DNA from 4 places in the Acidovorax sp. LjRoot129 genome. Region 3 is predicted to be linked to each of the others. Evidence: predicted binding sites of a transcription regulator. Region 3 holds the regulator's gene; each other region holds the start of a gene.

Region 1 (4,005 bases), 4.7 Mb from region 3:
GCACCCAGGTCGCTGTCGTCACGCACCAGCCACGCTGGCATGCGCGTGATGCGCTCGTCCGGCACGTTCACCGCGTTGGCCACCACGGTGGCGGCCGCATCGGCTTCGGCCGCCGTGCGGGCCAGCACCGTGACGCTGTCTGCAATGCCCAGCGACTGGCTGCGCCCGCGCCAGCCGCTGGTGGCCACGCCGCGCACCGGCATGGTGCTGGCTATGCGCAGCTGGCCGTCCAGCAGCAGCCCGTGGCGCAGCTGGGAGGCGTCGAGCTGGGCAATGTCTGAATACACCCCCACCGAGGCCGACTGCCCGGGGGCAAGGTGCAATGCGATATCGCCCCCGTTGTTGACCCAGGCGCGCGCGATGCCGTCCTGGGCGTAGCAGGCAAGAATCTCCTGCGCCACGGCTCCCGCCACGGCGGCCATCGAGGTGATGAAACCCCGGCGGTATGGATGGCAGGCCCACCACATGCGCTGCGCCACTGCGCCGCGCACATGGCAGCTTTCGCCCACCGGCGCGCGCAGCCCCGGCAGCTCGTCCACCAGCTCCTGCAGCAAGCCCTCAAAGCGCTGCCAAGCGCCCTCGTGCGCGGCGGTCACGGCGGCGCGGTCGCCATCGGCGTGGATCACCAGATCGATGGGGCCGTGCTGGAAGTGCCAGCGGCCATCGGGCAGAAGGTTGCGGCAGGCTTGCATGGTGCGTCCGTCAACCCAGCAGGGGCGGACGGCCCAGCGGCCACGGATTGCCCGCTGGCAGGGCCTGCCAGGACAGGGCCTGCGGAGCGCCGTCGTTGTGCCAGGCGCCGTGCTCCAGCACCTCGCGCAGGCTGCGGATCTGCTCGCCATGGCCGCCCAGCGCCTCAAAGTCCGAACGGCGCATGCTGAACTCGATGGGCGCCACGATGGCGGGCGTGGGCACGGTGCCAAAGCTGTTGTCGGGCATGCGCAGCACGTCGGCCATGACGGTGATGCCGCCGCCGGGCCACACATAGGCCGGGGCACCGCCGCAGGTCACATTGACCAGCGCGTTCTTGATGGAGCGGGTCAGCAGCACCGGGTTTTCGGTGACGCCGGCGCGCAGGCTGCCGCCCGCCCCGCCCAGGAAGAGCACCGATGTGAGCGAGGGCTCGCAGTTTTCGCCGATGCGGTCCACGATGCGGCGCACGGCTTCGGGCATTTCTGCCTCCACCGGCACCAGCGATTCGTCCAGCACATACCAGCTTGCGTGTTCGCCCGTGGTGGAGGTCATGAGCAGGCGCAGCCCCGGCCAGGCGACTGACGCGTCCCAGCCTTCGATGATGGACAGCGGGTCGGCAATGTCGGTGCCGCCCCAGCCCGTGCCGGGGTTGGCCACCTGAAAATACCGGCCCGGCGTGGATTTGCGCCCGCGCATCTGGATGCCCGAAGGCTTCATGTCCAGGCAGCGGCCGGCCTGGTGCTCGGTGAGCACGCCGGTGATGTGGTCGTCCACCACCACCACCTCGTCGGCCTGGCCGAAGAACTGGCGCGCAAAGATCCCGATGGCCGCAGAGCCGCATCCCACGCGCATGCGCCGCTCGGCCACACCGTTGACGATGGGCGCCTGCCCGGCCTGAATCACGAGCTGCGAACCGCCGTCGATGGTGAGCTCGACCGCCTGCTTGTTGCCCAAGAGCTGCATCATCTCGTTGGCGATGCGCCCTTCCTTCTTGCTGCCGCCCGTGAGGTGGTGCACGCCGCCGAGCGACAGCATCTGCGAGCCGTATTCGGCCGTGGTGACGTGGCCCACCACCTCGCCCTTGCAGCGCACATTGGCCTGCTCAGGGCCCAGGAAGCGGTCGGTGTCGATCTTCACCTTGAAGCTGCAGTAGCTGAAGATGCCCTCGGTGACCACGGTGACCATGTCCACGCCATCGACCTTGGAGCCCACGATAAAGGGCGCGGGTTTGTAGTCGGGATAAGTGGTGGAGGAGCCCACGCCGGTGACAAACACTTCCTCGGTCAGCAACAAGTCGCCGCTCCAGGCCGGCTGCACGGCGGCGCCTGCTGCCACATCGACCGGGGTGTCGGCATCCACGGGAGCGGCGCGGCCCGCAAAGGGCACCAGCGCTGCCTCGCCATCTTCCAGCGTCTTGCGCAGCAGGACCACCGGGTCCACGCGCACCAGCACACCCGCGTGGTTGGCATAGCGGTCGCACGCCCCGGCACGGCCTTCCGAGATCTGGCACAACACCGGGCACGCGTTGCACTCCACCTTGGCGGCGTTCATCCGCTCGTTGCGGGGCCGCGCGCGCTCGAGCACCTGCGGCAGGTCTGGCGCATCCATGCCGGGGAGCCCGTCGGTCTTGGTGTGTTCGGTCATCGTGGAGCCCATTCATTGCATCTTTTCAAATGCTTGTACGTGCATTGCATTTTGTGTAGCATTCACTTAACTTAAATGTTGTGATCACTACATTGATCGCGAATGTAGCGCAATCGTTCATGGTCCGCAATGGTGTTTTCGCACCCCCTGAAACGGTGCACGAGGAGCCCCAAAATGACGCACGTTGTGACTGACGCATGCATTCGGTGCAAGTACACCGACTGTGTCGATGTCTGCCCGGTGGACTGCTTCAAGGAGGGTCCCGAATATCTCGTGATCGACCCGGACGAGTGCATCGACTGCGCGGTGTGCATCCCGGAGTGCCCGGCCAACGCCATCTACGCAGAAGATGACCTGCCCGAGGGCATGGAAGCCTTCCTTGAATTCAACAAAAAGCTGGCCCCGGGCCTGCCCGCAATCACCAAAAGAAAGCCGGCTTTGCCAGATGCGGAACAATGGAGGGTTGTGAGCCACAAGCTTTCCGGCCTGAATATCGCGTTCTGAGACCTGTTCCACGGCGCTCCAGACCTTGCCTTCAGCCAGTTTTGTTCTGTTTTTTCAACTTTTCCGACTAAGCACCATGAGCGCATTTCTTGAAGAACGCGTCCTCTCCGTTCACCACTGGACGGACCGCCTGTTCTCCTTCACCACCACGCGCGACACCGCTCTGCGCTTCTCCAACGGCCATTTCACGATGATCGGCCTGCGCGGCGAGAACGGCAAGCCCCTGCTGCGCGCCTACAGCATCGCCAGCGCCAACTACGAAGAACACCTGGAGTTTCTGTCGATCAAGGTGCCCGACGGCCCGCTGACCTCGCGCCTGCAGCACATCAAGGTCGGCGACACCATCGTGGTCGGCAAGAAGCCCACCGGCACCCTGCTGATCGACTACCTGCTGCCCGCCAAGCGCCTGTACATGCTCTCCACCGGCACCGGCGTGGCGCCCTTCCTGAGCCTGATGCGCGACCCCGAGACGTACGAGAAGTTCGAAGAGGTGATCCTGGTGCACGGCGTGCGCGAAGTCAAAGAACTGGCCTATCAGGACTACATCACCAACGAGCTGCCTCAGCACGAGTTTCTGGGCGAGATCGTGAGCAAGCAACTCAAGTACTACCCCACGGTGACGCGCGAAGAGTTCAAGCACCAGGGCCGCGTGACCACCGTGATCGAGAACGGCCAGCTCGCCCGCGACCTGGGCCTGCCGGCGCTCAACCCGCTGGAAGACCGCGTGATGATCTGCGGCAGCCCCGAAATGCTGCGTGACCTCAAGCACATGATGGAAGTGCGAGGCTTCAAGGAAGGCAACACCACGAAGCCCGGCGACTTCGTGATCGAACGCGCGTTCGCAGAGCAGTGATCCCCCGGCCGCACTGAGGACCTCCTGAACAGGTCCCGGTGCCGGCCCCACCCACCAGGACCCGCCATGTCTGCCACTCCACCCAAGACCCGGACAGCGTCCAGCCGATCCCCTACCGTGCGCAAAACGGGGGTGCGCGAGCAGGCCGCGCAGACCACGCGCGACAACATCCTGAAGGCGGCGACCAAGGTGTTCGCGCGCTACGGCTACGAAGGCGGCAGCGTGGAGAAGATCTCCAAGGCGGCCAAGTCGTTCGACCGGATGATCTACTACTACTTTGGCAGCAAGGAAGGCCTGTTCATCGAGGTGCT
Region 2 (4,005 bases), 3.3 Mb from region 3:
TCCACCGCATCGGCAATGCGGCGCAGTTCGTCGGCTGTGGTTTCGCCGCCCCACATGCGCGGGATCACGCTGTAGGTGCCGTCTTTCTGGATGTTGGCGTGGCTGCGTTCGTTGATGAAGCGGCTTTGCGGGTCGTCCTTGGCCTCCTTGGGCCAGGTGCTGATGAGGTAGTAGTTGACCGCGGGGCGGCAGCTGGCGCAGCCGTTGGGCGTCTTCCATTCCAGAACAGAGAACACGTCGGCGATGGTCACCAGCTTGGATGTGCGGATCGCATCGCGCACGGCCTGGTGGCCATGGTCGGTGCAGCCGCACATGGCCTTGGTCTTGGGCGTGGCGCTGTAGTCGCCGCCGGCCGTGAACATCAGGATTTGCTCGACCAGGCCGGTGCACGAGCCGCACGACGCACTGGCCTTGGTGTGCTTTTTGACCTCTTCCAGCGTGAACAAGCCCTTGTCCTTGATGGCCTTGCAGATCGCGCCCTTGGTCACGCCGTTGCAGCCGCAGACTTCGTCGCTGTCCTGCATGGCGGCGGCTTTGCTTTGGCCCTGGTGGCCCGTGTCGCCCAGGTGCGATTCGCCAAACATCAGCTTGTCGCGCAGGTCGGTCACGCTGCGGCCGTCGCGCAGCAGCTTGAAGTACCAGCTGCCGTCCACCGTGTCGCCATACAGGCAGGCGCCCACCAGCTTGTCGTCCTTGATGACCAGTTTTTTGTACACGCCGCCAAAGGGGTCGCTCATCACGATCTCTTCGGTGCCCTCGCCGCCCTGGAAGTCGCCGGCCGAGAACAAATCGATGCCGGTGACCTTGAGCTTGGTGGAGGTCAGCGAGCCCTGGTAGCGGCCGATGCCGAACTCGGCCAGGTGGTTGGCCAGCACCTTGCCCTGCTCGAACAGCGGGGCCACCAGGCCATAGGCGATGCCCCGGTGCGCGGCGCATTCGCCCACGGCGTAGATGCGTGCGTCGGTGGTGGTCTGCAGCGTGTCGCTCACCACGATGCCGCGGTTCACGTGCAGGCGCATCTTTTCAGCCAGCGCGGTGTTGGGGCGGATGCCCACGGCCATTACCACCAGGTCGGCGGGCACCTCGGTGCCGTCCTTGAACTTGATGCCTGCCACGCGCCCGTCGGCATTGCCCACGAGTTCCTGCGTCTGCGCGCCGATCAAGAACTGCATGCCGCGCTGCTGCAGCGAGTCCTGTAGCATCTTGCCCGCCACATCGTCCAGCTGGCGTTCCATGAGCCACGGTGCCACATGCACCACGGTGACCTGCATGCCACGCTTCATGAGGCCGTTGGCAGCCTCCAGGCCCAGCAGGCCGCCGCCGATGACCACGGCGTGTTTGTAGGTGGCTGCTGCGTCGATCATGGCCTGGGTGTCGGCAATGTCGCGGTAGGCCAGCACACCCTTCAAGTCCTTGCCCGGCACAGGCAGGATGAAGGGGTTGGAGCCGGTGGCCATGATCAGGCGGTCGTATTCGGCGGTGATCACATCGCCTGCGGCACTGGTGGCGCTGACCACGCGGCGCACGCGGTCCACGTCGGTCACCGTAAAGCCGGTGTGCAGCGTGATGTGGTTGTCCGCATACCAGGACCAGTCGTTCAGAATGATCTCGTCGATGGTCTGCTCGCCGGCCAGCACGGGTGAGAGCAGGATGCGGTTGTAGTTGGGATGGGGCTCGGCACCGAACACCGTGATGTCATACAGATCGGGGGCAATCTTGAGCAGCTCTTCCAGCGTGCGCACACCGGCCATGCCGTTTCCTACCATCACCAGCTTGAGCTTTTTCATCATGACTCCTTCTGTCCCACCGCCTGGGCAGCGCAAAAAACAAAAAAGGCGTCCACACGATGCAGCTTCGACCGGGATCGAAATCACATGTGGGGACGCCTTTGTCCTGAGAACCTGTTGTTGACCGGTGGTGATCGTGAACAAATTCCTCAACCCCTCCGCGCGCCTTTGCACGGGTGGATTGCGGGACCCGCGAGGGTCGTTGTTTTGTCTAAGCAATGCTTGTGCCAGCCGCGGTGCACTGATGCAGGGCGCGACGCCGCGATGGGGCCGGGCGCGCCCGCGCCGATGCCCGCGAGTTGCGCACGCGCAGCCAGTGCGCGCCCTGGCGGGGCACGGCATGCACCAGCTTGGGCATGAAACCTGCATGGAGCTGGTGCATGAGTTTTGAACTGGACTTTGGCCAATCCTCCGAAGCCGGGCGCAAGGAGCTGAACGAGGACTTCGCCGCGCTGGTGTCGGGGCAGGGCCGCGACCGCGACCGCGGGGCCATCGCCGCCATCGCCGATGGGGTGAGCACTGGCGGCAACGGCCGCGAGGCCGCGCAGACCACGGTCAACACGCTGGTCAACGACTACTTCGCCACGCCCGACACCTGGGACACCACGGTGGCGCTCGACCGCATCCTGAGCGCCCACAACGGCTGGCTCGCGTCCATGAACCGGCGCCGCCAGCCCGCGGTGGGGCTGACCACCGTGACCGCGCTCGTGCTGCGCGGCCAGTCGTACACGCTGGCCCATGTGGGCGACACACGCGCCTATCTTCTGCGCGGCGGGCGGCTGCAGCAGCTCACGGCCGACCATGTCATGTCGCAGCGCGAGTTCTCGCACCAGCTCACCCGCGCCATGGGGCTCGACGACCATGTCGTGGTGGACTACAGCCAGGGCGAACTGCACAGCGGCGACCTCTTTGTGCTGCTGTCCGACGGTGTGCACGGCAGCATCCCCGAGCGCGAGTTGCGCCAGATGCTGCGCCAGGGCGGCGCGGCGCAGGCGCTGTGCGACGAGCTCACGCAGGTGGCGCTGCGCCGCGGCAGCAACGACAACGTGACCGCGCTGATCGTGCGCGTGCAGGGCGTGCAAGAGGCCACGCTGCAGGACGAATCCCGCCGCGCGCAGGACCTGCCGGTGCTGCCGCTCTTGAAGGTCGGCGACCCGGTGGACGGCCTCACGGTGACCGCGCTGGTGGCCGACAGCGGCATCCACCGCATCTACCAGGTGCGCGACCCCGCCAGCCAGCGGCTGTACGCGCTCAAGACCTTGCTGCCGTCGCGCGCGCACGATGCCGAGGAGCGCGCCACGCTGGCACACGAGGCCTGGGTGGCACGCCGCATGCAGTCGGGCCAGGCCGCCACGCACCTTGCGAGGCTGAACGACTGGCCGCCCCACGGCAGCACAGACGCCAGCGTGGACGGTGAGGGCCGCACGCCACCCCAGGCCAGCGCCTTTTACCTGCTGTACGACTGGCATGCGGGCGACACGCTGGGCCAGCGCCTGCGCCGCCGCCAGCCGCTGAGCGTGGCGCAGATCCTGTCCGTCACCGTGCAAGCCGCGCGCGTGCTGGGCTGGCTGCACCGCCAGGGCGTCGTGCACCGGGACATCAAGCCCGACAACCTGCACCTGGGCGACGACGGCGTGCTGCGCGTGCTCGACCTCGGCGTCGCGCTGTCAGGCCGCGAGCCCGAGGCCACGCGCCGGCTGCACGCCGGCACTCCCAGCTACATGAACCCCGAGCAGTGGGCCGGCTACGAACGCAGCAGCGATGGCGAAGGGCGCCTGCCCGACGCGGGCAGCGACCTGTTTGCGCTGGGCGTGACGCTGTACCAGCTGCTCAGCCACGGGCGCCTGCCGTATGGCGAGGTCGTGCCCTACCAGTTGGGCCGCTACCACCGCGACCCGGTGGCCCCCAGCCGCCACAACCCGGGCGTGCCGATCTGGCTTGACCAGATCGCCTTGAAGGCCGTGGCCCGCCAGCGTGCGCAGCGGTTTGAGACGGCAGAAGAACTGCTGCTGGCGCTGGAGCGCGGTGCCTCGCGCCCTTTGGGCTCTGCCGGCCCCCAGCCGCTGATGCAGCGTGACGCTACGGCGCTGTGGAAGATCGCGCTGGCGGTGAGTGTGCTGGTGAACCTGCTGTTGATCTATTGGCTGCTGTTCTTGCCGCGGTGAGCGTTCGCGGCATATTGCTATTAAAAATATAGCTGGTAGCGCTTATGGGATAA
Region 3 (4,005 bases):
TTGCGGCGACGAGCGGCCCCGCCGCACCGACGAACGCGGTGGTCTGACTGCGGAGGGCCGGCGCGCCGCCCGTTGGGCGTCGCAGCGGCCCGTGGCCCTGTTGACGGGCTCCTCGCGCTGGTGCCACCGTCCTACAGCCCCGCTCCACGCCGCGCGCTACGGTGAATCGAACCCTGTTGTTCTGCCCTGCAAGGAGCCTCCCATGAACCAGACCCCCTGGCCCTTCCCCACCGCCGCGGTGCACCCCAAACCCAGCAAAGACACCGCGGAATCCCCACCGCAGACCGTGGAAGTGCAGCACGTGAGCGAGTCTGCGCTGGACAGCGCGGTGGAAGAGAGTTTTCCTGCCAGCGACCCGGTGTCGGTGGTCACCACCAAGGTGGTGGACCAGAAGACGAGCCCGGGCACCAGCACCCAGGCCGACTGAACAGGCGACCATGGGGGCCGGCACGCGGCACAACGATGGGCGCGGTACTGCGCCCCATGCGCTCCCTTATGCTCTGGGCCAACCGATTTCACCGGAGCTGTCCATGCGCCCCTTCGTCCCGAGCCTGCTGCTCATCGCATCCTTGCTGGCCGCCTGCCTGGGGTCCGCCAGCGCGCAAACGCTCTACAAATCCGTGGGCGCGGACGGCCGCGTGGTCTACAGCGACAAGCCGCCGGTGACAGGCACGGTCGAGAAGACGTTGAAACTCGAGAGCCTGCCCGTGAGCGTGGTGCCGGGCGCCGCTCCAGCACCGGGGGCCGCCCCGGTCGCCCCAGTCGCCCAGGCACGTGGGGAGGTGGTGCTCTATATGGCCAAGTGGTGTGGCTACTGCACTGCCGCCAAGGCATACATGGCGGGCAAAGGCATTGCGTACCGCGAACTGGACATCGACACCCCGGCGGGCAAAACCGCCTTCAGCCAGCTGGGCGTGCGCGGCATCCCGGTGTTGCTGACCCAGGGGCAGAAGATCTCGGGGTTTACGCCGCAGGCGTATGACGCGGTGTTTATGGCGCGCAAGTAGCGCAGCGCTCGCCACAACCTGAGCAGGCGAAAGCGCCGCTCTGGGCCCTGGCCCCTGCCTCGCCCCTTACAGCGCCTTGCGCAGGTTGGCCGGCGCGATCTTGAGCGCCTCGCGGTATTTGGCCACGGTGCGGCGCGCGCATTCGATGCCTTGTTCCTTGAGCATTTCGGCAATCTGGCTGTCCGACAGCGGTTTGGTCGCGCTCTCCGCCGCGACAAACTGCTTGATCAGCGCGCGCACGGCCGTGCTCGATGCATTGCCGCCCGTCTCGGTGCCCAGGCCTGAGCCAAAGAAATACTTGAGTTCGTAGGTGCCGATGGGCGTCGACATGTACTTGGCCGTGGTCACGCGGCTGATGGTCGATTCGTGCAGGCCCAGCTCGTCGGCAATGTCGCGCAGCACCAGCGGGCGCATGGCCAGCTCACCGTGGGTGAAGAAGTTCTTTTGCCGCTCGACGATGGCGCGCGAGACCCGCAGGATGGTGTCGAAGCGCTGCTGGATGTTCTTGATGAACCAGCGCGCCTCTTGCAGGCGCTGCTGCATGCCCTGGTGGCCTTCGCCGCCTTTGTGGCCGCGCAGCGCGCCGGCGTAGATGTCGTGCACTCGCAGGCGGGGCATCACGTCGGGGTTCAGCGCCACGATGAAGTTGTGCTGGCCGTCGCGGCCGTTGGCGCGCCCGGCTTTGCGCACGATCACGTCGGGCACGATGATGTTGCGCTCCACGTCCACGAACTTGCGGCCCGGGCGTGGCTCCAGCCGGGCAATCAGCGACATGGCGGCGCGGGTGCGCTCCTCGCCACTGGCTCCGCCGTCACTGCACAGCAGGGTGAGGCGGCGCACGTCGCGCCGGGCCAGCATCTCCAGCGGCTGCTTGCAGATGGCCAGCGCCGTCTGCACGACGTCGGGGTCGCCCTCTTCGTCAGCGTCCAGCGCCTTGAGCTGCAGCGTGAGGCACTCGGCCAGGTTGCGCGCGCCCACGCCCACCGGCTCCAAGCTCTGCAGCAGGCGCAGGGCCACGGTGAACCGGTGCACCAGTTCTTCGATCTGCTCCAGGTCTTCAGGGCCGGCCAGGGCCGCGGCCAGCTCTTCGAGCGGGTCTTCCAGGTACCCGTCGTCGTTCAGCGATTCGATGAGGAAACGCAGCGCAGCGCAGTCCACCTCGGACAGCCGCAGCGACAGCGCCTGGCGGTGCAAAAAAGCGGTCAGGGATTCGTGCGAGCGGGCGAGTTCGGTGGCGTCGGCCTCGTCGCCCTCGGAGTCGTTGCGGTTGCGCGCGGGCGCATCGCCGCCCCACTCGGCATCGTTGGGCGCCATCTCGACGGTGCCGTCGCCGCTCCAGTCGGGCTCGTCACCGCCTGCAGGCGGGGTTTCGGCCTCATTTTGGCCTTCAGCGCTTGTTGTACTTGCGCTGACAGCTCCTGAAAAAATAGCATCGTCCACACTGTAGTCATCGGCCTGTGCGGGCGTGTTCTCGGCCTCCAGGCCAAACTCTTCGCGCGGCGCCTCTTCGGCGGTGCGCTCCAGAAACGGGTTTTCGTCGAGCATCTGCTCGACTTCCTGCGAGAGCTCGAGCGTGGACAGCTGCAGCAGGCGGATGGATTGCTGCAGTTGGGGCGTCAGCGCAAGATGCTGCGAGACGCGCAGCGAAAGACCGGGCTTCATGCGGTTTCGAATGCGGGCGGACGGTGGAGACGGCTGTCGGGCCAGCCGCCACCGCTGGGCAGCGATTTCACCCGATGAACATGCGTGGGCACCATGCCGTCACATCCTGAAGTGCTCGCCCAGGTACACCCGGCGCACTTCGGCGTTGTCGACGATTTCGGAAGGGGTGCCCTGCGCCAGCACATGGCCGTCGCTGATGATGAAGGCGTGGTCGCAGATGCCCAGCGTCTCGCGCACGTTGTGGTCGGTGATGAGCACGCCGATGCCGCGCGCCTTGAGGAAACCGATGATGCGCTGGATCTCGATCACCGCGATGGGGTCGATGCCGGCAAACGGCTCGTCCAGCAGGATGAAACGCGGCTGGGTGGCCAGCGCCCGCGCGATCTCCACGCGGCGGCGCTCGCCGCCCGACAGGGCCATGGCGGGCGAGGCGCGCAGATGGTCTACGCGAAGCTCTTGCAGCAGGGCCGTGAGGCGGTCTTCGATGGCCTCCCGCGCCAGCGGCTGGCCGTCGTCGCCGCGCTGCAGCTCAAGCACGGCGCGCACGTTTTCTTCGACTGAGAGCTTGCGGAAGATGGACGCCTCTTGCGGCAGGTAGGACAGGCCCAGCCGCGAGCGGCGGTGGATGGGCATGTGGGCAACCGACTGGCCGTCGATGCGGATGTCGCCCGCGTCGCTGCGCACCAGGCCCACGATCATGTAGAACGAGGTGGTCTTGCCGGCGCCGTTGGGGCCCAGAAGCCCCACGACCTCGCCCTTTTGCACGACCAGCGACACGTCCTTGACGACCTTGCGGCTGCCATAGGACTTGGCGAGGTGCTGCACCTCAAGCCGGCTGCCGGCCTGCGAGTCTGGGCCGGAATGGGCAGGCTGCGCGCTCACTTGGAGCCACCGCTGAGACTATTGCTGGGGCGCAGCACTGGCGCTGGCGTGGCGGGATTTGCCTCGGGAGCGGCCGCGCCGGGTGGCGGGTCTTTGGGTGCAAGCACCGCGCGCACCCGGCTGCCGGGGGCTGGCGCATCGCCAGCAGCGTTGGTCGACGATTTGCGCTGGCCGTCCACGGTGAACACGTCGGTGAGGTTGTTGTAGACGATCACGGCACCGGTGATCTCGTCGCTGAGCACCGAGCCGCGGTAGCGGCGCAGCTCTGCGCGGGTAATGAAGCGCACGTTGTCGGCCTTGCCGTCGTACTCGATGGTTTCACCCTCGCCTTCGATGAACTCGTCCGGCGCGCCCGGCACGGTGTCGCGCTTTTGGCGGAAGAAGGCGCGTTTGCCGGGCTCTGCCGTGACCACGCCGTACTGGTAGCCATCAGAGTCCTGGCGCACGTCCAGCC
Region 4 (4,005 bases), 1.5 Mb from region 3:
CTGTGCCGCTGTGGCTGGTGCCACCCCTGGTGCTGATCCTGCCACCGTTGATCTGGGGCTGGCTCACCTACCGGGTCATGGTGTTTGATGCGCTCGCAGACCACGCCACCAAAGAAGAGCGCCAGGAAATTTTCCGCCGGCACCGCAGCAGTCTGCTGGGCATCGGCATTGTTACGGGTTACCTGGGCGCGGCGCCCAGCATCGTTTGGGCTTCGGGCGTGGTGTTTGCGGCCGCATTTTTTGTGCTGGTGCCGCTGGCGATCTGGATCTATACGCTCGTATTTGCTTTCTCTTCGTTGTGGTTCGCGCATTACGCACTCGCTGCCCTGGAGCGCTTGCGCGCAGAAGCTGCGGCCGCAGCGCCGGACGCCTCGTTCACGCCCGCGGACATCGTGTCGGCCCAGGGTGCGGGCGCTAGCACCTTCGATGGTCTCGCCGCACCGGCACCCGTCGTCGCGTTGCCACCGCCGGCATCTCCCGCCAACCAAACCCCTTCGTCATGACACCCACATTTGGCCTCATCATCGTCGGCGACGAAATCCTGTCGGGCAAGCGTGCCGACAAGCACATGCCCAAGGTCATTGAACTGCTGGCAGCCCGCGGACTTGCGCTGGCCTATGCGGACTACGTGGGCGACAACCCGGACCGTATTACGGCCACCTTGCAGCGAGCCTTCGCTTCGAGCGACATCGTGTTCTCTTGCGGCGGTATCGGCGCAACGCCGGATGACCACACGCGGCAATGCGCAGCGCGCGCCCTGGGGCGAGACCTGGCACTGCACCCCGAAGCAGAAGCCCTGATCCGAGAGCGCATGCAGGACGTGGCACGTGAACAAGGCATGCCCTACGAGGCGGACCGCCCGGATAACCTGCATCGGCTCAACATGGGCATGTTCCCGGCGGGTGCGCGCATCATTGCCAACCCCTACAACAAGATCCCTGGCTTCAGCTGCGACGGCGTGGGCGGCGGGGCGGTGCACTTCGTGCCGGGTTTTCCCGTCATGGCCTGGCCGATGATCGAAGGAGTGCTGGACCAGCACTACACCGCACATTTCAACCGCACGCCCCAGACGGAGCAGTCGGTCGTGGTGTACGGCGCGATGGAGGCGGCACTCACCCCCTTGATGGAGCGCATTGAACAGTCGCACCCGTCGATCCGCGTGTTCAGTTTGCCCAGCGTGGATCATCCACAATACGGGCGGCACATCGAACTGGGTGTCAAAGGTCCAGCGACACTTGTCCCCGCTGCGTGGAAGGACCTCCAGCAGGGTTTGCACGAATTTGGTGCGCAATGCGGCCCCGAATTGGTGCGCAACTTGTGATGTCTCTGGATGATCCACTGACTGCGCCATATTGGTGCAATTCAATCGGTGTGCTGTCGGCCTGCAGTCCGTAGTGCTCCTTCATAGTGCGGTGCCTGCACCCGGCTGGCACGCAAACTGCTTTTGTTTACGCAAATCTTTTTTTCAACAAGCGCTTTACCCAGGAGAACCTGATGGCCAAGACCGTTGCAGACGTGATGAAGATGGTGAAGGAGAACGAAGTCAAGTTCGTTGACTTCCGTTTTACGGACACCCGTGGCAAGGAACAGCACGTGACAGTGCCCGTTTCCCACTTTGATGAAGACAAGTTCACGTCCGGCCATGCATTCGACGGCTCCTCGGTAGCCGGCTGGAAGGGCATCGAAGCCTCGGACATGCAACTCATGCCCGACCCCAGCACCGCCAACATCGATCCCTTCTTTGAAGAAACCACGCTGTTCCTGCAGTGCGATGTGATCGAACCCGGTGACGGCAAGGCCTACGACCGTGACCCACGCTCCATCGCCAAGCGCGCTGAAGCCTACCTCAAGGCCTCCGGCCTGGGCGACACCGCCTTCTTTGGCCCAGAGCCAGAATTCTTCATCTTCGACGGCGTGCGCTGGAGCAACGAACCCGGCCGCGTGTTCAGCGAAATCGAAGAATACGAAGCCCCATGGAACTCGGGCTCCAAGCTCGAAGGCGGCAACCGTGGCCACCGTCCCACCGTCAAGGGCGGCTACTTCCCAGTGCCCCCCGTCGACAGCACGCAAGACATGCGCGCTGAAATGTCCCTGATCCTCGAATCCCTGGGCATCCCGGTCGAAGTGTTCCACCACGAAGTGGCGGGCGCTGGCCAGAACGAAATCGGCACGCGTTTCAGCACGCTGGTCGAGCGCGCTGACTGGACCCAGGTCCTGAAGTACGTTGTCTGGAACGTGGCCAACGCCTACGGCAAGACCGCCACCTTCATGCCTAAGCCCTACGCCGGCGACAACGGCTCCGGCATGCACGTGCACCAGTCCATCTGGAAGGATGGCAAGAACCTGTTCGCAGGCGACGGCTATGCTGGCCTGTCGGACTTCGCGCTGTACTACATCGGCGGCATCATCAAGCACGCACGTGCCCTGAACGCCATTACCAACCCCGGGACGAACTCGTACAAGCGTCTGGTGCCCGGCTTCGAAGCCCCTGTGAAGCTGGCCTACTCGGCCCGCAACCGCTCGGCTTCGATCCGCATTCCTTACGTCGCCAACCCCAAGGGCCGCCGCATCGAAGCACGCTTCCCCGATCCATCGGCCAACCCTTATCTGGCCTTCTCGGCTTTGATGATGGCCGGCCTGGACGGTGTGGAAAACAAGATCCATCCCGGCGAAGCCGCCACGAAGGATCTGTACCATCTGCCGCCCGAGGAAGACAAGCTGGTGCCTACCGTGTGCCACAGCCTGGACCAAGCGCTGGAATACCTGGACAAGGACCGCGAGTTCCTGACCAAGGGTGGTGTGTTCACCGACTCCATGCTGGATGCCTACATCGAGCTGAAGATGGGCGAAGTCACGCGCTTCCGCATGGCTCCTCACCCTGTCGAATTCGACATGTACTACTCGCTGTAATCGCCTGCCTGCAGGTTGTTACCTCTAGAAAAAGGCGGCGCAAGCCGCCTTTTTTCATGGCGCGTCGGTGGCGCGCTGTGCAACGGAACCCACTGCTCGCCCGTTGTGTCCTTGAGCAATGCCCTGTGCAGGCCTGCTGGTGTTGGATTGGCGATGCAAGGTGATTGGTGGATACTCACCGCACCCCCTGCATGGCAGTGCGAGGAAACCGAATGAAGAAAACGCTGATTACCCTGTTACTGATTGCTGCGACGGCTCCCGCCGTCTGGGCCCAAGACCGCATTTACCGCTGCGGCAACGAATACACGAACAACGCGCAACAGGCCAGGGAGCGCGGCTGCAAGCTGGTCGAAGGCGGCAACGTCACCGTGGTGCAGGGCACCCGCCCCGCGGGTGCCGCGGCGCCTGCGTCGGGTGGTGGGGGTACTGCTGCCCCATCCTCGGCATCGCCGCCCTCGGCACCCCGCGTCAACAACAACGACCAGAAGGCCCGCGACTCTGATGCCCGCGCGATCCTCGAGTCAGAACTGCGCAAGGCCGAAGCCCGCCATGCCGACCTGGTGAAGGAATACAACGGCGGCAATCCCGAGCGCAACGCGCTCGATCTGCGCAACCCCCAGCGCTACATGGAGCGCACGGCTGAGCTCAAGGCCAACGTAGCCCGCAGCGAGAGCGATATTGCCGGCATCAAGCGCGAGATCTCACGCCTGCCGGCCAATTGAGCGGATCGCCCAGCGACTCTGTCTGACCTTTTGCCACACCGCACTCGCGTGAGCGACCTTCCTTCTGCCGCTGATGCCCCGTCCTCCGACACGGGGCGTTTTCATTCGTTGGACTTGATGTCTACCTTGGTGGCAGTGCTGCGGGCCGACGGGGCCGTGCAGTTTGCCAACGCCGCGCTGGAGAACACGCTGGGCCTTTCGCGCCGCACCCTCGAGGGCGCCGACTTCTCCACCTTCTTCACCGACCCCGCGTTGCTGCAGACCGCGCTGGCGGGTGCCCGCGGCAAGGACTTCGCCGCGTTGCGCTACGAAGCCGGCCTCAAACGCCTTCACCAGGACCCGGTGCCCGTGCATGTGAGCGTGGCCGACGCCG

What was found. Region 3 encodes sigma-54, which starts transcription at its own class of promoters, with help from an activator protein. Its sites were predicted from a motif close to TGGCANGNAANCTGCTTT; they were not measured.
Region 1: a site for sigma-54 is predicted at 2,381-2,398, ahead of ACSQ3Q_RS01215 (6-hydroxynicotinate reductase). Genes of this name have one in related genera too.
Region 2: a site for sigma-54 is predicted at 2,000-2,017, ahead of nirB (nitrite reductase large subunit NirB). Genes of this name have one in related genera too.
Region 4: a site for sigma-54 is predicted at 1,428-1,445, ahead of glnA (type I glutamate--ammonia ligase). Genes of this name have one in related genera too.

The regions. Positions count from the first base shown of each region.
Region 1 covers NZ_CAXUSE020000001.1:251,190-255,194, reverse strand. The annotation lists gene ACSQ3Q_RS01220 (UPF0280 family protein) at 1-692, opposite strand, end outside; gene ACSQ3Q_RS01215 (6-hydroxynicotinate reductase) at 703-2,337, opposite strand; gene fdxA (ferredoxin FdxA) at 2,512-2,841, shown strand; gene ACSQ3Q_RS01205 (ferredoxin--NADP reductase) at 2,918-3,694, shown strand; gene ACSQ3Q_RS01200 (TetR/AcrR family transcriptional regulator) at 3,761-4,005, shown strand, end outside.
Region 2 covers NZ_CAXUSE020000001.1:1,642,503-1,646,507, forward strand. The annotation lists gene nirB (nitrite reductase large subunit NirB) at 1-1,787, opposite strand, end outside; gene ACSQ3Q_RS07540 (protein kinase domain-containing protein) at 2,168-3,952, shown strand.
Region 3 covers NZ_CAXUSE020000001.1:4,955,994-4,959,998, forward strand. The annotation lists gene ACSQ3Q_RS22685 (hypothetical protein) at 203-427, shown strand; gene ACSQ3Q_RS22690 (glutaredoxin domain-containing protein) at 531-1,007, shown strand; gene ACSQ3Q_RS22695 (RNA polymerase factor sigma-54) at 1,074-2,669, opposite strand; gene lptB (LPS export ABC transporter ATP-binding protein) at 2,769-3,551, opposite strand; gene lptA (lipopolysaccharide transport periplasmic protein LptA) at 3,548-4,005, opposite strand, start outside.
Region 4 covers NZ_CAXUSE020000001.1:3,470,468-3,474,472, reverse strand. The annotation lists gene ACSQ3Q_RS15935 (EI24 domain-containing protein) at 1-503, shown strand, start outside; gene ACSQ3Q_RS15930 (competence/damage-inducible protein A) at 500-1,321, shown strand; gene glnA (type I glutamate--ammonia ligase) at 1,495-2,910, shown strand; gene ACSQ3Q_RS15920 (hypothetical protein) at 3,123-3,632, shown strand; gene glnL (nitrogen regulation protein NR(II)) at 3,750-4,005, shown strand, end outside.